4 regions of the Arthrobacter sp. P1_B9 genome follow, and region 1 is predicted to be linked to each of the others. Evidence: riboswitches for the same ligand, from Rfam matches in the RefSeq annotation. Region 1 holds a riboswitch; each other region holds the start of a gene.
What was found. Region 1 has a riboswitch for S-adenosylmethionine ahead of metX (homoserine O-acetyltransferase MetX). Riboswitches for the same ligand answer to the same signal wherever they lie in the genome.
Positions count from the first base shown of each region.

Region 2: linked by a shared signal. The riboswitch ahead of AC1D1A_RS00610 (aminotransferase class V-fold PLP-dependent enzyme) and the one ahead of metX (homoserine O-acetyltransferase MetX) in region 1 are both predicted to bind S-adenosylmethionine.
Region 3: linked by a shared signal. The riboswitch ahead of AC1D1A_RS09935 (methionine ABC transporter ATP-binding protein) and the one ahead of metX (homoserine O-acetyltransferase MetX) in region 1 are both predicted to bind S-adenosylmethionine.
Region 4: linked by a shared signal. The riboswitch ahead of AC1D1A_RS13055 (DUF1737 domain-containing protein) and the one ahead of metX (homoserine O-acetyltransferase MetX) in region 1 are both predicted to bind S-adenosylmethionine.

Region 1 is NZ_JBFUAA010000007.1:41,025-46,241, forward strand. It holds gene AC1D1A_RS11450 (CPBP family intramembrane glutamic endopeptidase) at 1-129, shown strand, start outside; gene AC1D1A_RS11455 (VOC family protein) at 304-942, opposite strand; SAM riboswitch class IV at 1,112-1,227, shown strand; gene AC1D1A_RS11460 (bifunctional o-acetylhomoserine/o-acetylserine sulfhydrylase) at 1,289-2,605, shown strand; SAM riboswitch class IV at 2,788-2,903, shown strand; gene metX (homoserine O-acetyltransferase MetX) at 2,915-4,054, shown strand; gene AC1D1A_RS11470 (MFS transporter) at 4,221-5,217, shown strand, end outside.
Region 2 is NZ_JBFUAA010000001.1:141,770-146,986, reverse strand. It holds gene aroA (3-phosphoshikimate 1-carboxyvinyltransferase) at 1-318, shown strand, start outside; gene rsgA (ribosome small subunit-dependent GTPase A) at 302-1,417, shown strand; gene hisN (histidinol-phosphatase) at 1,494-2,324, shown strand; SAM riboswitch class IV at 2,402-2,515, shown strand; gene AC1D1A_RS00610 (aminotransferase class V-fold PLP-dependent enzyme) at 2,550-3,989, shown strand; gene AC1D1A_RS00605 (class I SAM-dependent methyltransferase) at 4,070-4,864, shown strand; gene AC1D1A_RS00600 (Nramp family divalent metal transporter) at 5,032-5,217, shown strand, end outside.
Region 3 is NZ_JBFUAA010000005.1:251,158-256,374, forward strand. It holds gene AC1D1A_RS09925 (LLM class flavin-dependent oxidoreductase) at 1-881, opposite strand, end outside; gene AC1D1A_RS09930 (methionine ABC transporter permease) at 928-1,593, opposite strand; gene AC1D1A_RS09935 (methionine ABC transporter ATP-binding protein) at 1,586-2,395, opposite strand; SAM riboswitch class I at 2,535-2,625, opposite strand; gene AC1D1A_RS09940 (CoA-binding protein) at 2,723-3,148, opposite strand; gene acs (acetate--CoA ligase) at 3,456-5,217, shown strand, end outside.
Region 4 is NZ_JBFUAA010000008.1:136,793-142,009, forward strand. It holds gene cls (cardiolipin synthase) at 1-176, opposite strand, end outside; gene AC1D1A_RS13045 (aminodeoxychorismate lyase) at 270-1,238, shown strand; gene AC1D1A_RS13050 (ATP-grasp domain-containing protein) at 1,311-2,264, opposite strand; SAM riboswitch class IV at 2,583-2,696, shown strand; gene AC1D1A_RS13055 (DUF1737 domain-containing protein) at 2,724-3,032, shown strand; gene AC1D1A_RS13060 (rhodanese-like domain-containing protein) at 3,029-3,448, shown strand; gene AC1D1A_RS13065 (O-succinylhomoserine sulfhydrylase) at 3,449-4,657, shown strand; gene AC1D1A_RS13070 (hypothetical protein) at 4,706-5,217, opposite strand, start outside.

The DNA.
Region 1 (5,217 bases):
GGCGTCGTCTTCGCGCTGTTCTACATCCGGACCAAACGGGTGATGCCGCTGGTGATCGCCCACGCCATCCTGGACACTGTGGCGTTCGTGGGGTTCAGCCTGTTCGGCAAGGCCGTGGGCCTGGGCTGAGTTCCCCGCAAAGCAAGGCGGGGTCCCTTCGGGCCCATCCGGAGCCCCCGGACGGGCGCGAAGTGGCCTCGCGTTGCTTTTAGGAGCAGGCCTTAAATGATCTCGGCCGCCGTCTCCTAGGTGACATCGTTGGCACCTAAGAGATGGCGGCCGAAGCGTGGGGCGGGTGGAGCGTTAGATCGTGACCGCTCCGGAGGCGGTCTCGAAGGTGACAGAGAGGATGCCGGGAGTACCGTGCGGCGCGATCCAGTTCACGGCGACGTCTTCGAGCGGCTTTTCAACCGGTTCGCCCAGCCACTCCGTGACGCGCTCGGCCGAACCGGCAATGGTCAGTGCGGACATCTTGACATCGCTCGCGTAGGCGTTGGACGGGTGCAACTCCGGGTCGCCCTCCCACTTGAGCATGTATGGCACCTGGGGGTCGGCGATGAGCCCCAGGATGCCGATCTGCTTCCAGACCAATTCGCGGCCGTCGGGAAACTTCCGGTTGCCGTTGACGGCGGCGCGGCCGAGCCGCTCCTCGAACGGGGCCAGGTCGTCAACCTCGACGCACCAGCCCATCCAGCCGCCGCCGGCCTCGGAGCGTGCCCGGACGGCCTGGCCGAACGGGGCCTTGTCGGAGGCCGGGTGGTTCAGGACCTCCACGACTTCCAGGTACTTGTGTCCCGCGAGCGGGATAATCATGTTGCGTGTCCCGAAACGGGGGTGCACTCCACCCTTCACGGCTTCAACGCCGAGGGCAGACGCAATACGTTCAGTGGTGGCTGCCAAGCCATCGTGTTCACAGGCGTAAGAGACGTGATCCATGCGCATGCCATCATCTTGGCACTTTGTGATGGACCTCTCAGCTTAGGCTCCCCTAACCGTCATGGGACGTCCTGGGGCGCGGAACGCGGCGCCCCGGATGCTCCGTCACGGCGGCCGTCTTCATCTTCGTCACAAAGCTATCCAGGGCTCCGCCGCCATTCCTACACTGAAGTCAGGTCATGAGTGCCAGCGCACAGCCCCGGCTTGCTGGCCGGCAACCCTCGTATCGCGGTGGGGTGCCCCGGGTGAAGACCTGGCCGTCCGGCGCCCGCCGGAGGGCAAGCGCGGCGCCTGTTCCGGTTCGGGCCGAAAGCCCAGGCCGGTGCTGTGCCCAGTGACTCGAGGAGCACCAATGTCCAACGCCTGGTCCTTTGAAACCCGCCAGATCCACGCCGGCCAGGAGCCGGACAGCGCCACCGGCGCGCGTTCCCTGCCCATCTACCAGACGACGTCGTTCGTGTTCCCCAGCGCCGAAAGCGCCGCGAACCGCTTTGCGCTCGCCGAGCTCGCGCCCATCTACACCCGGATCGGCAACCCGACCCAGGACGCCGTCGAACAGCGCGTCGCCAGCCTGGAAGGCGGTCTCGCGGCGCTGCTGCTCAGCTCCGGCCAGGCCGCCGAGACGTTCGCCATCCTCAATATCGCCGAGGCCGGGGACCATGTGGTGGCCAGCCCGAGCCTCTATGGCGGAACCTACAACCTGCTCGCGCACACGCTGAAGAAGTTCGGCATCTCCGTGACCTTCGTGGCGGACCCGGACAACCTGGACCAGTGGCGGGATGCCGTCCAGCCCAACACCAAGCTGTTCTTCGGCGAAGTGGTCTCCAACCCCCGCCAGGACGTCCTGGACATCGAGGGCGTCTCCCGCGTGGCGCACGAGGCCGGCGTGCCGCTGGTGGTCGACAACACGCTCTCCACCCCCTACCTGATCCGGCCGATCGAGTGGGGCGCGGACATCGTGGTCCATTCCGCCACCAAGTACCTCGGCGGGCACGGCGCCGCGATCGCCGGCGTGATCGTGGACTCCGGCAACTTCGACTTTGGGAAGGACCCGGAGCGGTTCCCCGGCTTCAACACCCCGGACCCCACCTACAACGGCCTGGTCTACGCCCGCGACCTCGGAGCCGACGGCGCGCTGGGCGCGAACCTCTCCTACATCCTCAAGGCCCGGGTCCAGCTCCTGCGCGACCTCGGCTCCGCGGTGTCCCCGTTCAACGCCTTCCTCATCGCCCAGGGCATCGAAACGCTGAGCCTGCGCGTCGAGCGCCACGTGGCCAACGCCACGAAGGTGGCGCACTGGCTGGAGGGGCGGGACGACGTCGAATCAGTCGCCTACGCCGGGCTGCCGTCCAGCCTCTGGTACGAGCGCGGCCGCAAGTACGGGCCCAAGGGGACCGGCGCCGTCGTGGCGTTCAACATTGCAGGGGGAGCGGAGGCCGGCAAGCGGTTCGTCGATGCCCTCGAACTGCACTCGCACGTCGCGAACATCGGCGATGTCCGGTCGCTGGTGATCCATCCGGCGTCGACCACCCACAGCCAGCTCTCGCCCGAACAGCAAGTGATCGCCGGGGTGAACCCCGGGCTGGTGCGGCTTTCGGTGGGACTGGAGCACATCGACGACATCCTCGCGGACCTTGACGCCGGATTCCGCGCGGCCAAGTCCGCCTAGGCCGAAGCTCACGCCGAATTTCCCCACCTTTGCGGGCATGACACCGGGAATCGCCGGCACTCCGGGGCGACCCGCCGGTCACGGCTGTCAAGGTGGGGAGTCTGCGGTGCTGACTGGTCCGGCTGTCACATGGAAGTCATAATCTTCGTCATTTCCGCACCCCGTTTCGTAGACTCGTACCAGGTCATGAGTGCCAGCGACAGCCCCGGCTTGCTGGCCGGCAACCCTCCTTTTGCGGCGGGGTGCCCCGGGTGAAGACCTGGCCTGCCGGTCAGCTGACGGCGGGCAAGCGCCAAGATAGGTCCTCACATGACGATTGCCGTCACCCGCACGGGTGTTCCCGAAACCAAACCATCCCGGACCCCTGACGGGACCGTCCAGTTCGTCAGGATCGGTGATCTGCAGCTCGAATCCGGGACTCCGTTGCCGGATGTGGTGCTCGCCTACGAGACGTGGGGGACCCTGAACGCGGACGCCTCCAACGCCGTGCTCATTGAACACGCCCTGACCGGCGACACACACGTGACCCGCGGCGAGAGCGGGGAGCCCGGCTGGTGGGAACAGCTCGCCGGACCCGGGGCTCCCGTGGACACGGACAAGTATTTCGTCGTTTCGATCAACATCCTGGGCGGCTGCTACGGATCCACCGGACCTTCCACCCCGGCCCCCGACGGGCGCCCCTGGGGATCGCGGTTCCCGCTGGTCACCCTGCGGGACACCGCAGCTGCCGAGGCGCGGCTGGCCGATGCCCTGGGCATCGGCAGCTGGTACGCGGTGCTGGGCGGCTCGCTCGGCGGCGCGCGCGCCCTTGAATGGGCCGTCACGTTTCCCGGCCGGGTCCGGCGCTGCGCCGTGATTTCCGTCGGCGCCAGCAGCACCGCCGAACAGATTGCCTTCGCGCAGGCCCAGACGCTGGCCATCCGCCAGGACCCCCACTTCAAGGGCGGGGACTACTACGGCGGCCCGGAACCCGAAGCAGGGCTCGCCCTCGCCCGGCGCATCGCGCACATCACCTACCGCTCAGCGGCCGAACTGGACGGCCGGTTTGGCCGCAACGCCCAGGAGTCCGAGACGCCCCTGGAAGCCGGATCGCTGGCCGGACGCGGGCGCTACCAGGTGGAAAGCTACCTGGACCACCAGGGCAGCAAACTGGCCCGGCGTTTCGACGCGAACAGCTACATCGCGATCACCGAAGCCCTCATGAGCCACGATGTGTGCCGGGGGCGCGGAAGCCTCGGGGAGGCACTGGCTCCGGCCACCGCCGAATTCCTGGTGGCGGCCGTGGACTCGGACCGCCTGTATTTCCCGGCCCAGTCCCGTCAACTGGCAGAGGCCCTGCCGGGCGGCCCGGAACTGCACATCATTGAAGCGCCGATCGGCCACGACGGCTTCCTGACCGAAATCGGCCAGCTCAGCGGGCAGCTCCGGGGGACCTTCTTCGGCCACTAGGCCGGCCCGCTTGTGCATTTTTGCAGATGCGCTCTGCACTAATGGCCGTTGAGGCTCAGGGCGGGAGCGTCCATACTCATGGGGAATGACGCCATGTGCCCTACATCACGGGCGTCCTCAGTCCAATGGTCCGCAGGGTGTCGAAGGCGACACCGAAGGAGTTCACATGAGCACGGAAAACGCCGCGACAACGCGCGCAGACGAGCCGGACGTCAAAACGTCCGGACTGAAGAAGGTAGTAACGGCCTCCATGGCCGGCACGGTGGTGGAGTGGTATGAATTCTTCCTCTACGCCTCCGCCGCCACGCTGGTCTTCGGCAAGACGTTCTTCCCCAATTCGGGCACGGAACTCGACGGCATTATCGCCGCGTTCCTGACCTACGCCGTCGGATTCGTCGCCCGCCCGATCGGCGGCATCGTCTTCGGCCACTTCGGCGACAAGTTCGGCCGCAAGCAGCTGCTCCAGGTCAGCATCCTCCTGGTGGGCGTTTCCACCTTCCTGATGGGCTGCCTGCCCACCTTCGCGCAGATCGGCTACTGGGCCCCGGCGCTGCTGGTCTTCCTGCGCTTCGCCCAGGGCTTCGCCGTCGGCGGCGAATGGGGCGGCGCCGTCCTCCTCGTCGCCGAGCACAGCCCCAGCAAGTCCCGCGGGTTCTGGGCCAGCTGGCCCCAGTCTGCCGTTCCGCTCGGCAACCTGCTCGCCACCGCCGTGCTGTTCACGCTGTCCTCCGTGCTGTCCTCCGCCGACTTCCTCAGCTGGGGCTGGCGCGTCGCCTTCTGGCTCTCCGCCGTGATCGTGCTGGTCGGCTACTACATCCGCACCAAGGTCCAGGACGCCCCCATCTTCCTGGAGGCCCAAAAGGAAGTCGAGGTTGAGAACAAGGGCTACGGCGTGGCCGAAGTATTCCGCCGCTACCCGCGCGGCGTCTTCACCGCGATGGGCCTGCGCTTCGCCGAGAACATCCTCTACTACCTCGTGGTCACGTTCTCGATCACGTACCTGAAGGTCGTCGTCCAGACGGACACCTCGCGGATCCTGCTGCTGCTGCTCGTGGCGCACCTCGTCCACTTCGCCGTGATTCCGATGGTCGGCAGGCTCTCGGACAACGTCGGCCGCAAGCCCGTCTACATGGCCGGCGCCATCCTCGGCGGCACGTGGGGCT
Region 2 (5,217 bases), on a different contig from region 1:
GCCCACCTCCGCGGCCATGAAACGGACCGGCTCGCCGCCCTCGTCGCCGAAATCAACCGCCTCGGCGGCGACGCCGAAGAAACCCCCGACGGCCTCATCATCCGCCCGGCCGCGCTGCACGGCGGCGTCGTGCACAGCTACGCGGACCACCGCATGGCAACCGCCGGCGCCATCCTCGGCCTTGCCGTAGCCGGCGTGGAAGTCGAGGACATCGCAACCACGGCCAAGACCATGCCCGATTTCCCGCAACTCTGGGAAGCGATGCTGGCCCAGGGACCCGCCGCAGATGAGGACACCGCCGGTGGCACGCAGCACTGATTCCTGGGACGAGTCCGACGTCCGGATCCGGCCGAACAAGAAGGGCACACGGCCCCGCACCAAGGACCGGCCCAGCTACGATGACGCCGTCACCGGACGCATCATCACCGTTGACCGCGGCCGCTACACCGCCGTCGTCGGCGAGGGGACCGCGGACGAACGCAAGATCATCGCGGCCCGGGCCCGGGAACTGCGCCGCAACCCGGTGGTTGCCGGCGACTTCGTCTCCCTGGTCGGGGATGTCACCGGCGAGCCCGACACCCTGGCGCGGCTGGTCAAGATCCAGGACCGCAAGACGCTGCTGCGCCGCAGCGCCGACGACACGGACCCGATCGAACGTGCCGTCGTGGCCAACGCCGACCAGCTGGTGGTGGTGGTCGCCGCCGCCAACCCCGAGCCGCGGACCGGTTTCATCGACCGCGCGCTGGTGGCCGCGTACGACGCCGGCATTGAGCCGCTGCTGCTCGTCACCAAGGCCGATGTCAAGGATCCCGCCGAGCTGCTGTCCAACTACCAGCACCTCGACTTCCCCGTCATCATCTCCAAGACCGCCGACTCCGCCGCTTCCGGCATCGACGCCCGCTCCGACGACGGGCTTTCCGCCCGGCTCGACAAGGACGCGGTATCCCAGCTGCGCGACTACCTCGACGGCAAGGTCACCGTGATGCTGGGCCATTCCGGCGTCGGCAAGTCCACCATGGTCAACGCCCTGACCGGGGCGGAGCGGGCCACGGGAGGCGTGAACGCGGTAACCGGCCGCGGCCGCCACACGTCCTCCTCGGCACTGGCGCTCAAAGTCAACGATGCCCCGGCCGGCAGCTGGATCATCGACACCCCCGGCATCCGGTCCTTCGGCCTGGCCCACGTGGACCCGGACCGGATCCTGCGTTCCTTCCCGGATCTGGAACCGGGCACCGATGATTGCGAACGCGGCTGCAAGCATGACTCCACCGCCGTCAACTGCGGCGTCGACAAGTGGGTTGCGGCCGGGCACGCGGGGCCCTCGGGACCGGCCAGGCTCGCGTCCCTGCGCCGGCTGCTGGGCACGGACCCGCGGATGGAAGCGCAGGAAACCAAGGAACTGGGCACCGTCTCCTAGCCGGACCGGCAACGGGGCGGCGGCGCCGTGCCGCGGCTTCCCGCCCGGCAGCCCGGTTTGACGGTAGTTTGGAACCATGAGCCAACCCGCTTCGAGCTACAACGATGACCTGCGCCTTGCCCATGTACTGGCAGATTCGGTCGATTCCCAGACCATGAGCCGCTTCAAGGCACTCGACCTTCGGATCGAGACGAAGCCCGACCTCACACCCGTCACCGATGCCGACAAGTCCGCGGAAGAGGCCATCCGCGGCCAGCTCTCCCGGTCACGTCCGCGTGACGCGGTCCTGGGCGAAGAATTCGGCAGCTCGGGCCATGGTTCCCGCCGGTGGATCATCGACCCGATCGACGGCACGAAGAACTTTGTCCGCGGCGTCCCGGTCTGGGCCACCCTGATCGCCCTCGTCGATGAGGGCGAGCCGGTGGTCGGCGTCGTCAGCGCGCCGGCACTGGGCAAGCGCTGGTGGGCCGCCAAGGGTGCGGGCGCCTACACGGGCCGCTCGCTCGCCGCCGCCACACGGTTGAAGGTATCCAACGTCTCCAATCTCGAGGACGCCTCGCTGTCCTACTCCAGCCTTGGCGGCTGGAAGGAACGCGGGAACCTGGATGAGTTCCTGGGCCTGACCGAGGAAGTGTGGCGGACCCGCGCGTACGGTGACTTCTGGTCGTACTGCCTCGTGGCCGAGGGCGCCGTGGACATCGCCTGCGAACCCGAGCTGAACCTCTATGACATGGCCGCCCTGGTGCCGATCGTGACCGAGGCCGGCGGCCGCTTCACCTCGCTCGAAGGCGAGGACGGCCCCTTCGGCGGCAACGCCCTGGCCACCAATTCGATCCTGCACTCGGAAGTGCTCAAGCGGCTCAACCCCGGACTCGACGACCTCTTTCAGGCCCACCCGAACAACTGATCCGCGCCCGTAATAATCCGCTTCACAATCGGCGGCTGCCTTTTCCCGGGCTGCGCCGATGTCCTACGCTCGATGCAGGTCACGAGTGCCAGCGCTAAACCCCGGTTTGCTGGCCGGCAACCCTCCAGTCGCGGTGGGGTGCCCCGGGTGACGACCTGGCCGGTCCGGAACGGACCCGGCAAGCGCGGATTCCCACGGTGTGGGGTCCTGTTCGAGTGAGGTCCCATGACAACTGCCATTTTCCCCGCCGCCACTGAATTCCAAGCACGGCTTGCCCTCGCGGCCCGCCCGCTGGCAGCCGTCACCGGGGCCGAAATCCAGGCCCCGCTGATCACCGGCGGCCACGCGCGCTACGCCAACCTCGACTACGGCGCCTCCGCACCGGCCCTGTCCGTGGTCTCGGCCTACCTGAACGAAATCCTGCCGTACTACGCAAGCGTGCACCGCGGCGCCGGCTACGCATCACAGATCAGCACCTCCGTCTACGAGAACGCCCGGGACATCGTGCGGGACTTCGTGGGCGGCCGGCCCGGCGATTCCGTGATCTTCACGCGCAACACCACCGATTCCCTGAACCTGCTGGCCGGCTGCCTGCCGCTGCGCGACGGGCGGCCCGCGGGCGAGGTCCTCTACCTCGACATCGAACACCACGCCAACCTCCTGCCCTGGCAGAATGTCCCGCACCGCAGCGTCGTGGCCGCCGCCACCCTCGCGGCCACCGTGGACCGGCTGCGCGACGAACTCGCCCGCGGCGGCGTCGGCCTGCTGGCCGTCACCGGCGCCTCCAACGTCACCGGGGAGATCCTCCCGATCCGGACCCTGGCCGCACTGGCGCACGAATACGGCGCCAGGATCGTTGTCGACGCCGCCCAGCTCGCCCCGCACCGGCGGATCAATATCGCCGCGGACGACGTCGATTACCTCGCCTTCTCGGGACACAAGCTGTACGCCCCGTTCGGCGCCGGCGTGCTGGTGGGGCGGACGGACTGGCTCGACGCCGGCACCCCGCACCTGGCCGGCGGCGGCGCGGTTCGCGATGCCCGGCTCGACTCCGTCAGCTGGACCACGGGACCTGCCCGGCACGAGGGCGGCTCGCCGAACGTCCTCGGCGCGGCGGCCCTCGCCCGTGCCACCCAGGTCATTGCGGCCCTGGACCCGGAGCAGTGGCAGGCCCACGAGGACGCCATCCGGTCCTTCCTCGTCGAGGGCCTCCAGGGCATCGAGGGAGTAACCGTGCACCGGATCTTTGCCGATTCGGCTTCCGATTCTTCCTTCGCTTCTTCCACTGGAGGCGATCAGCCGGACACCGGCACGATCGGCGTCGTGAACTTTTCCGTGGAAGGCTACGACGCCGGACTGGTGGCCGCCTACCTGTCGGCCGAACACGGCATTGGCCTGCGCGACGGCCGCTTCTGCGCCCACCCGCTGCTCAAGCGGCTCGGCCTGCCCGCCGGCTCCCTGCGGGCCAGCTTCGGCCTCGGCTCACGGCTGGAGGACGCCGAACGCCTGCTGGCCGGCCTGCAGCAGCTGCGGCAGAACGGACTCGGCTGGGATTACGTGGTGGACGCGGGCCGCTGGGTGCCGGCCAACGATACCCGCAGCTATCCCCACTGGGCGCCGAACACCCCGGGCACCGCCGGCGCTGCGCCCTGCACCCTCGACTAGGCAGGATCGGGGCCCGGCGCGGGTGCGGTAAATTCGAAAGGTATCTGAAACCAGCAGGACCTTCCCGAAGGAGATCGCACGTGGCAAGCGCCGGCCCCAGGCTGCACAGCGGAGCTAGGCTCCACAGCGGACCGAAGCTGCACAGCGAGCGGCGCCAGGAACTCGGACAAAGCTTCCAGGACGGCGGGGAGCACTACGAGCGCGTCCGCCCCGGCTATCCGCAGGAGTCAGCCGACTGGCTGGTCCCGGCGGGAGCCAGGGACGCCGCGGACATTGGCGCTGGCACCGGGAAGTTCACCTCCCTTTTGGCAGTACGCGGACTGGCCACGGTGGCCGTGGACCCCTCTGCCGACATGCTTGAGCAGTTGCGCCGGACCCTGCCGGACGTCACCGCCATCGAGGGCAGCGCCGAGGACACCGGTCTCGAGCCGGAGTCCTTTGACCTGGTCACGGTCGCCCAGGCGTGGCACTGGTGCGACCCCGGCCTGGCCAGCACCGAGATTGCCCGGATCCTGCGGCCGCACGGCGTGCTGGGCCTGATCTGGAACCAGCTGGACACCAGCGTGCCCTGGGTGCACCGGCTCTCCCGGATCATGCATGCAGGGGACGTCCACAAGCCAAACTTCCGTCCGGCCGTGGGCCCCGAGTTCACCGGACTGGAGAGCCACCTGACGCGCTGGGAGGATTCCGTCACGGCGGAGGACATCCAGGAGTTGGCCAAGTCCCGCAGCTACTATCTCGCGGCATCGGACTCCACCCGGGCCAAGGTCACCGCCAACCTCCTCTGGTACCTGAACGAGCACCTGGGACATATGCCTGGCGAGGTGCTCCGGCTGCCCTACCTGACCCAGACGTGGCGGGCCTTCCGGGGCTGATGCACGCTCACCCCGGTTTCCCCCGGATTGCACGCAGCGCCCGCCGGGCTTATTGTTTCGGTATGCCTAATAAATTCTTATAGGCACACGAAACTTTGACACCGGCTGTTTTCCGGCCGGCGCCGATCATCGCGTCAACGCCGACGCGCCAATCACAGGAGCTGGCAGTGCTGGAGCTAACGGGACACGGGCAACCGGCGCAGGACGCCCCCACTTACAAACACCCGGGGGCCCGGAGGGCGCTGATCGGCCTGTTGGGACCGGCCTTCGTGGCGTCGATCGCCTACGTGGACCCCGGAAACGTGGCCGCCAACCTGACCGCCGGAGCGCAGTACGGCTATCTGCTGGTGTGG
Region 3 (5,217 bases), on a different contig from region 1:
AAGTGCATGCCCTGGAGGAACTTCACGTCATCCGGATGGCGGCCGGCGGCAACGGCCTGTTCCCGGACGGCCGCGGTGTACTTCGCGGCCACCTCGGTGCTCGGCGCGAGTGTGAAGGTGGCCTCGGCGTTGGCGGCGCAGAACTGCTGGCCGCGGCCGGAGCTCCCGGCCTGGAAAAGCACCGGGGTGCGTTGCGGTGAAGGGGCCGCGAGGTGGGGTCCGTCGATCGAGTACCGGGGCCCGCGGTGGTAGATCTTGCTGACTTTCTCCGGGTCCGCGTGGACCCCGGTCGCCTTGTCCCGGAGCAGCGCGTCGTCTTCCCAGGATCCTTCCCACAATTTGTAGGCGGCCTCGACGTATTCGTCCGCCCAGTCGTAGCGTTCGTCATGCTTGGTCAGCTCGGTGGCGTTGAAGTTCCGGTGCGCGTTTTCCAGCACGCTGGTGACGATGTTCCAGGCCACGCGGCCGCCGCTGATGTGGTCCAGCGTGGACATTTGCCGGGCGAACTGGAACGGATGGCTTTGAATCACCGACGACGTCGCGGCCAGCCCGATCTCCCGCGTTCCCGTGGCGAGCGCGGACAGCAGGATGAGGGGGTCGTTGGACGGCACCTGCAGGCCCTTTTTCAGCAGCGATGCCCACCCGCCGTCGTAGTCGCCGTAGAGACCGACGACGTCGGCGAAGAAGATCGCGTCAAACTTGGCGCCTTCGAGCTGGCGGGCCAGGTCGATCCAGAGCTGGAGTTCGTTGAACCGGTGCTGCTGGGCTTCCGGGCGCCGCCACTGGCCGCCCATGATGTGGCTGGACGTGTTCATCACGAAGGCGCTGATCAGCAGGCGCGGGCGGGGTCCGTCGAAACGGGTACTGGGCGTTGAAGTCATGGGGTGCTTTCCGCTGTGGGAGGTGGGACGAGGGTGCTGCCGGCGCTCAGAGGCGCTTGTCCAGGCGCCGGGCAACATAGGATCCGCCCAGCTGAACGATGGTGACCAGCAGGATCATCAGGACAATGGCGGTGATCATGAGCGGCGTTTCGTAGCGGTAATAGCCGTACCGGATGGCGAAGTCGCCGATTCCGCCGCCGCCCACCAGTCCGGCCATCGCCGAGTAGGAGATGAAGCTGACGGTCATGATGGTGATGGAGCTGACGAGTCCGGGCTTCGCCTCCACAATCAGGACGTCCCGGACGATCTGGGACCGGCTGGCGCCCATGGACCGTGCCGCTTCGACCACTCCGCCGCCGAGCTGGCTCAGGTTCTGTTCCACGAAGCGGGCGAAATACGGAATGGCGTTGAGGGTCAGCGGGACAATGACGGCGGCCGTGCCGATGGTCGTGCCGACAATGAACCTGGTCACGGGAATGATCGCGATCAGCAGGATCAGGAACGGGAACGAGCGGAGCAGGTTGACCAGCCCGTCCAGGACCCGGTGCAGCTTTGGCCTGTGCTTGAGCCCGTTGGGACCGATGGTGTAGAGCAGGACACCCAGCGGTGTCCCGAGCAGCACCGCCAGCGGGATGGCCACCAGCAGCATGGTGAGGGTCTGTCCCATGGCGACGCCGATTTCGGGCAGGACTTCCAGGATGCGGTCAAACATTGATCAGGCCCTCCGACGCGGCTGTGGTGTGGGTGCCCCTCCCGGAGCGGTCCAGCTGGATCTCATCGGAGACCAGGTAGCGGCCGATCGACGTCGCCGGGTGGAAACCGGGGCGCTGGAGTTCGGCGAGGTCGAGCTGCTCCACCACCCGGCCTTCTTCCATGACCGCGACGTTGTCCGCGATGGCCTTGATGACATTCATCTCGTGGGTGACCACCACGATTGTGATGCCGAATTCGGCGTTGACGTCGGCCAGGTATTGCAGGACCGATGACGTCGTCCGGGGATCCACGGCCGACGTCGGCTCGTCACAGAGCAGCACTTTGGGCCCGGTGGCAAGGGCGCGGGCGATCGCCACCCGCTGTTTCTGGCCCCCGGAGAGTTTGGCCGGATACGTTCCCGCTTTGTCGGCGAGGTCCACGATTTCCAGGGTTTCGGCGGCCCGCCGCCGGCGTTCCGCCTTCCCGACGCCGGCGAACTTCAGGGACAGCTCCACATTTTCCTGGGCTGTGAGGTTGTTGAGGAGATTGAAGTGCTGGAAAATCATGCCGATGTCATGCCGCTTGGTCCGGAGCTCGGCGTCGGACAGGGTCACCAGGTCCACGCCGTCCACCAGGACGCGGCCCGACGTCGGGCGCTCGAGGAGGTTGATGTTGCGCAGCAGCGTGGATTTGCCGGCGCCGGAGAACCCGATGATGCCCTGGATGGTGCCCCGCCTGATGTGCAGGCTGACGTCATCGACGGCCGTGAAAGGTCCCGCGGCCGAACCGAATGACGTGCTGACGTTCTGGATCTCGATCACAGGCCCCCACCTGCTCGGGGCCGCGGCGCTGCCGCTGTCTGCGTGTTCATGATTTCCTCCGGGCTCGCCCGAGGAAAGCCCTGGGTCCTGGCTTCCGGGCAGCGCTGAGCGAAGCCGGGGAGCCTCAGAACACAGTGGTTCTCCATCGGTCCTGGCGGTAGCACCGTCCTCAAAGGAGGGGGTTGCTGCGGCGTCACGGAGCCAGATCTCTCAGCCGCTCGGGATGGTTACGAGTCCATCTCACACGGCAGGAGGCCGGATACAGAAAAAGCCGGTCACATTTTGTAACCGACTCTTCCCGATCTGTTGATCGTCATTCCCGGGCCGTTAGATGCCCACGCGCCAGCCTTCGCGGGCGGGGCACGCGTTCACGACGACGTCCAGCCCGGCGGCCCTGGCCCGGTCCGTCGCGGCGTCGTCGAAGACGCCCAGCTGCAGCCAGACGGCCTTGGCGCCTACTGCGATGGCCTCGTCTATGACTGCGCCCACCCTGTGGGAGTTGACGAAGCAGTCCACGACGTCGATCGGGTGCTTCTCCGCCGGGATGTCAGACAGGGAACGGTACCCCTTCTCGCCGTGGACATCGTCGCCCGGAAGGTTGACCGGAATGATGGTCATGCCCATCCGGTCCCGGACATAGAGGGAGACCTCATACGCCGAGCGCCATTCGTTGGTGGTGAGGCCGACCACCGCCCACGTGCCTTTGGTTCGCATGAGGCGGTCAATGACTGCCGGATCGTTAACATGGGCCATGCATCAACCTTACTCCTGCGACCTTTCCGGGCAATTGTCGAATAAATGAATGATTTGGGTCGGACCCACGCCGGGTGAACGAATATTACGGCGCTCCCGGACGCCGATTTTGCGGAATCGTGCATCTGAAGTTCTAGTAGGTAGTGACCATCCCGAGCGGCCGAGAGACCTGGATCGATGACGCCGCAGCAACCCCCCGGTGACGTGGGACGACCATTCCCACGCCACCGCTCCGCCCTCCTTCGGTGAAATTCGAGGGAGCCGGAGCAACCAAGGGTGCTACTGCCAGGACCGATGGAGTGCAGCAATGACCCCTGAGAATTCTTCCGCTCTGCCCACCTTTGCCCGGCCTGCGTCCGAGGCATTCCCCCAAACCACTTCGGACGCGACGGCGAACGAAGCAGGGCTGCGTGACGCGCCCGGCTCCTCTCGCGGCTCTTCGGGATGGTCCCTGAACGAGTCCACGGACGGCGCAGTGCACGGCGTCCCCGCCGATGGGCCGGCGCGTCACCGCAGCACCACCTTCGGAAACCACCTTCCCCGGCACGGCGGCGCCGCGACCGCGGGAACTGTCCAGGCAGAGACGGTTGCGTTCTGGGAAACCCAGGCTCTCCGCCTCGACTGGGCGGACCTGCCCGGCGGCGCGACGGAGCAAACCAAGCCCTGGCACACCGCGCACCGCCGGGTCCCGGCCGACGTCGAGGCCGGCACCGGACCGCAGATCACCTGGTTCGAAGGGGGCAGGCTCAATGTCGCCTACAACTGCGTCGACCGCCACGTAGCGGCGGGGCGCGGAGACAAGGTGGCCCTGCACTTTGAGGGCGAGCCCGGCGACCGCCGTGCCGTCACCTACGCCGGACTCCAGCGCGAGGTCTCCAAAGCCGCAAATGCCCTCCTGGATCTCGGCATCACCAAGGGCGACCGGGTGGTCATCTACCTCCCCGTCATCCCCGAAACCGTGATCATCACCCTCGCAGTGGCCCGGATCGGTGCCATCCATTCCCTGGTCTTCGGCGGATTCTCCGCCGAGGCCCTGAAGTTCCGGGTGGAGGACACCGGCGCCAAGCTCCTGGTCACCACCGACGGCCAGTTCCGCCGCGGCACCGCCGTACCGGTCAAGGACAACGCGGACGCCGCCGTCTCCGGCGACAACGCCATCGAACACGTCCTGGTGGTCAACCGGACCACTCCCGCGGACGAGCTGGACACCGTCCCGATGACCGCCGGCCGCGATGTGTGGTGGCACGACGCCGTCGGCACCGCCTCCGAGACTCACGAAGCCGAGGCGTTCGACGCCGAGACGCCGCTGTTCATCATGTACACCTCCGGCACCACCGGCAAGCCCAAGGGGCTGGTCCACACCTCCGGCGGCTACCTCACACAGGCGTCATGGAGCTTCGAGCACCTGTTCAGCAACCCCGACCCCGCGCTGCGGGAGAAGGACGTGCACTGGTGCACGGCCGACCTCGCCTGGGTCACCGCGCACACCTATGAGCTCTACGGCCCGCTCTCCAACGGCGCCACGCAGGTCATCTTCGAGGGCACGCCCAACACCCCGCACCCGGGCCGGCACTTTGAGATCATCGAACGCTACGCGGTCACGCAGTATTACACCGCGCCCACCCTGGTCCGCTCCCTCATGGGCTGGTTCCCGGACGGCGTCCCGGACACGTACGACCTCTCCTCTATCCGTCTTCTCGGCACGGTAGGCGAGGCCATCAACCCCGAGGCCTGGCGCTGGTTCCGGACCAACATCGGCGCCGGCACCGCCCCCGTGGTGGACACGTGGTGGCAGTCCGAAACCGGCGCCACCATCCTCTCCCCGGCACCGACGGACGCCGCGTTCAAGCCCGGCTGCGCGGCCCGCCCGCTGCCCGGCGTCAGCACGCGCATCGTGGACGACGCCGGCAACACGGTGCCGCCCGGCGTCCAGGGTTTCATCGTGGTGGACTCCCCCGGCCCGGCGATCGCCCGGACGGTCTGGGGCAACCCGCGCCGCTACTTCGATTCGTACTGGCGCCAATACGCCGAGCAGGGCTGGTTCCTCGCCGGTGACGGCGCCAAGTATG
Region 4 (5,217 bases), on a different contig from region 1:
AGCAGGCCGATGGTCGGCACGATGAAGATGCCCAGCAGCCACGCCATCGCGGTGGTGGGCCGCCGGTTTCCGGGGATGATGCCCAGTGCCAGCACTCGGATGGCGAAGTCGATCACGGTCAAAATCAGAATCGCCCAGGACGGTAAAGTCTCCGCCAGCGGAAATGGCCAAAACACAGGCGAACCCCTCAACGTACAAGCCACGCGGAACAGTTCCGAACGGGCAGTGACCAAATCCTATCCCGGGACCACCGAGACTAAGCTTTAGCCATGACCACTCCTGCCCCTGTTCCCGCACCCGCGACCGTTCTGGTCTTCCTCGACCCGGCGTTCGACGGCGGCCGCGTTGCCGACGCGTCGCAGCCGCAGCTGATGGCCACGGACCTGGGCGCCACCCGCGGCGACGGTGTTTTCGAATCCCTCCTGGCCGTCGGCGGCCGGCCCCGCAAGATCCAGGCGCACCTGACCCGGCTGGCGGGCTCTGCCCGGCTTCTGGAGCTGGACATCCCCGCCGAGGACGCATGGCGGCGGGCGGTGGAAACCGCCATCCGCGAGTTCCGGGGGCAGGAACCCGCCGCGGCTGCAACGGGCGGCGCGGAGCAGGACGAGGTGGTGGTGAAGCTGATTGTCACCCGCGGGCCGGAGGGCGCGGCTGCCCCCACATGCTGGGTCCAGGCCTCCGCCCCGGCGGCCGCGGGACGGCGGCAGCGCGAGACCGGGATCGACGTCATCCTGCTCGACCGCGGCTACGACAGTGAAGTCGGCGAGCGCGCCCCGTGGCTCCTGCTCGGCGCCAAGACCCTTTCGTACGCCGTGAACATGGCGGCGCTGCGCTACGCCCACCGGCAGGGCGCCGACGACGTCATCTTCACGTCCGCGGATGGCCGGGTGCTGGAAGGTCCGACGTCGACCGTTCTGCTGGCCCACCTGGAAACCTCGGACGACGGCGCCGGCGGCGTCCGCACCATCCGGCGGCTCATCACTCCCCAGCTGGACAGCGGCATCCTGCCCGGCACGTCACAGGGCGCCCTGTTCACCGCCGCCAAGGCCGCCGGCTGGGAGCTGGGTTACGGCCCGCTGGAGCCGAAGGACCTGCTGGACGCCGACGCGGTCTGGCTGATCTCCAGCATCCGGCTCCTGGCCCCGGTGAACCACATCGACGGGCAGGAAATCGGCACCCCGGAACTGCGGCGCCAGCTCACGGCCGAACTCAACGCCCTCTTCGCGACCATCGAATAGCAACGCGGGGTCAGTTACGGCCCATCCCATGTCCCCGGATGGGCCGTAAGTGACCCCGCGTTGGTGTTGCGCTCACCCCAGGGCGTCTGCGGGCACTGCCGGGCACAGGCGGAACGAGGCCGGGTTGAACGCCGGGAGCATGAAGGTTGCGAGCACGGCGTCGAGCATTTCCGGGGCCCAGGTGCTGTTCTCCCCCAGGGTCGCGCAGACACCCAGCACCACGGGCGTTCCGTCGGTGCGGCGGCGGATCTGGACCTGGACCGGCCCGGTCAGCCCGAGCGTGCGGACGGCGGCCAGGCCCAGCTTGCGCACATCCCCGGCCTGGTTCGCCGGCACCCTGCGGCTGACCTCGTCGCTGCCGGCGCGTCCATACGGAGTCCTGGTCTTCTCGAGGACCACCGCCACCGGCGCCATCGCGTTGCGTGCCGGGGTGCCGAACACCAGGCACACATAGTCGGCGCCCGGGATAAATTCCTGGACCAGTTGCCCCGCCGGCATGTTCTTCCAGCTAACGGAGTCGGTTCCGGCCAGCAGGTGGATCCCATGGGAGCCTTTGAAGACCCGCGGCTTGACCACCACGGGGCCGCTGAGGCCGGCGAGGGAAGCCGGCGCGGCGGCGAGGTCGCCCGGAACCGCGAACCGGGGCACCGGGATGCCGGCCGCTTGCAGCGCCCAGGTGGCGAACAGGTGGTCGTTGGCGAGGGCAACCGCGGCGGGGTCGGCCACGATGATCCGCACGTCCTGGGCGAATCCCGCGCGGGCCGCGGCCAGGACCGGGAGTTCCACGGTGAGGGTCGGAATGATGACGTTGATGGCTTCGCGGTCCACCACCCGGCGCAGGTCCAGGACCATGTCCGGGTTCGTCGCCGGCAGGAGCCTGACCGCGGCGGCGGGAGCCTCCCCGGCCTGACGGGTGTCGGCACGGGCGTCGGAGCCGAGGTACGGGAGGCCCCGGGCTTCGAGCAGGGCCGCGACGGCCCGTCCGGCGGCGCTTGTAATCCCGGTAACGAGTATGCGCGGGCCCACGATTGCTCCATTCCGCCGTCACCGGCCGGACCGCGGCTGCGGCTCCGACCGTTCCAGCCACCGATTCCCAGACAGCTTGTTGATGGACAGACGAGTCGATTCCGGGACTGCTTGATTCACACATTGCTCGAATCACCTGCAGCTCCGGCCGACTCGTCGGACCTAATCCCCCCAGTAAACGGCGAAACGTCCCGGCAGACACGAGTGGGCTGTACCCGAAACTGGAGCCCGCCACTACTCGCCCGGGCCGCGGTCCGGTTACGGAACATGACGACGGCGGCGGTGCGGGCCGGCGTCGCAGGTGTTACGTTTTTGGGGAGTAATGAGAACCGGTGCCAAGCCCTGACTGGCCGGTCGGCAACCCTCCCTTTCGCGGCGGGGTGCCTCAGGTGAATACTCGGCATTCGAGAATTCGAGCTGCAAGCGTGAAAGAGGAGATCCGTCGTGCCCGACACGTCAATACCCACAACAGCCGCACCCGGCACAGCACCCGGTTCAGCATCCGGGGGCGAGGAGAGGCTGGCCTACCGCCTGTTCACCGGGGCGGATGACCGCGCCTTTTGCGAGCGGGTGTCAGCCGCCCTGGCCGAGGGCTACGTGCTGCATGGAAGCCCCGCCGCCAGCTTCAACGGAAGCACCGTGATCGTGGCGCAGGCGCTGGTCCTGCCGGCCGCGATTGCCAGTGCGGACGCCGCCGTGGCCAATGCGGTTGATGAGCTCGACGCCGACGAATTTGGCGCCGACGGGGCCTTCGCGGGCCACGCATGAGCTACGCCGGAGACCTCAGCCCGCAGGAGGCGTGGGCCAAGCTGGAGGCCGGAGCCATCCTGGTGGATGTCCGGACCGAGGGCGAATGGGCCCACATCGGCATCCCGGACACCGCGGCCGCGGGCGAGAGCCGCAACGATCCGCTCTTCATCCAGTGGAACCTCGCTGGCGGCACGCCGAACCCGCACTTCGTGGAACAGCTAAGGCAGCAGGCGCCGGAGGACACCGCCGTCGAACTGGTGTTCCTTTGCCGTTCCGGGGCCCGGTCGATCGCGGCCGCGACGGCCGCGACGGCCGCCGGCTACACCTCGTACAACGTCCTTGAGGGCTTCGAAGGCGAGACCGACCGCTTTGGCGAACGCACCGTCAATGGCTGGAAGAACCGCGGCCTGCCCACCAACCTCGGAAAGATCTAAGTGACTTTCAATCCCGACGCCGCCGGCTGGGCGGCCGACACCCAGGCCGTCCGTGGCGGCCTTGACCGCACCGGCTTCCAGGAAACCACCGAGCCGATCTTCCTCAATTCAGGATTCGTCTACGAGACCGCGGCCGCCGCCGAGCGCGCCTTCACCGGTGAGGACGAGCGCTTCGTCTACTCCCGCTACGGCAACCCCTCCGTCGCCACCTTCCAGGAGCGGCTCCGGCTGCTCGAGGGAACGGAGGCGTGTTTCGCGACGGCGTCCGGCATGTCCGCCGTCTTCACCGCCCTGGGCGCGCTGTTGGCGGCCGGCGACCGGGTGGTCGCGGCCCGCTCGCTGTTCGGCTCGTGCTTCGTGATCCTCAACGAAATCCTGCCGCGCTGGGGTGTCGAGACGGTCTTCGTGGACGGCCCGGACCTGGAGCAGTGGAAATCCGCGCTGTCCGAGCCGACCACGGCGGTGTTCTTCGAGTCGCCGTCGAACCCGATGCAGGAAATCGTGGACATCGCCGCCGTGAGCAAACTGGCGCACGCGGCCGGCGCCACGGTGGTGGTTGACAACGTCTTCGCCACCCCGCTGCTCCAGCGCTGCGGCGACCTCGGCGCGGACGTGGTGGTCTACTCCGGCACCAAGCACATCGACGGCCAGGGCCGCGTCCTGGGCGGGGCCATCCTGGGCACCAAGGAATTCATCGACGGGCCCGTCAAGCAGCTCATGCGGCACACCGGTCCGGCGCTTTCGGCGTTCAACGCCTGGGTGCTCACCAAGGGCCTGGAGACTATGGCCCTGCGCGTCAACCATTCCTCGGCCTCCGCGCTGCGGCTGGCCGAATGGCTCGAGGGACAGCCCGCGGTCGGCTGGGTAAAGTACCCGCTGCTGCCGTCCCACCCGCAGTACCCGCTCGCAGTGCAGCAGATGAAGGCCGGCGGGACCGTGCTCACCCTGGAGCTGCAGCCCTCCCCCGGGCGCACGGCGAAGCAGGCCGCGTTCGCACTCCTGGACGCGCTGCGGATCATCGACATCTCCAACAACCTGGGGGACGCCAAGACGCTCATCACGCACCCGGCCACCACCACGCACCGCGCGATGGGCCCGGAAGGCCGCGCGGCGATCGGGCTCAGCGACGGCGTGGTCCGGCTCTCGGTGGGCCTGGAGGATGTGGAGGACCTGATCCGCGACCTCGGCCAGGCGCTCAAGCAGGTCTAGGCGCTCAAACAGGTCTAAACACTCAAGCAGGTCCAGGGCCATGGCCGCTCAGGCCCAGGCCGCCTTGAGCGCCCGCCAGGCGTCGTCGTCGAGCATACTGGACGGTGTGACGGCGACGGCGGCCGCCCCGCCGGAGACAGACGCCTCCAGCCCGGCCGCCAGGTCCGCGGCGGAGATGCGCCCGTCCTTGGCCCACATCCCGACCGAGATGGCGAACTTCCCGGACCGCTTCGCCATGGCCGCGGCCAGCTCGGCGGAGTAGGCCGGAGCGGCGTCGTTGAGCCCGAAGTAGTCCCACAAGACCAGCCGGTCCGCGGCCGCGGCGAGCAGCCCGTAGTCATGGCCGCTCTCCGGCCGGTCGCCGGCGGGATCGTCCCACGGCGCCCGGACGTCCATGTCGAGCGTGGCACCGTTCGCGTGGGCGGCCGCCGCCGCCTTGGCCACGATGGCCGCCACCGCCTTCGACCGCCAGGCCCCGAGGCTCGGGTGTTCGACGTCGATGTCCCCGTTCGCGAGCCGCGGCCAGTCCGTCCCGCCGCTGGCCAGCCGGTAGGAATCGC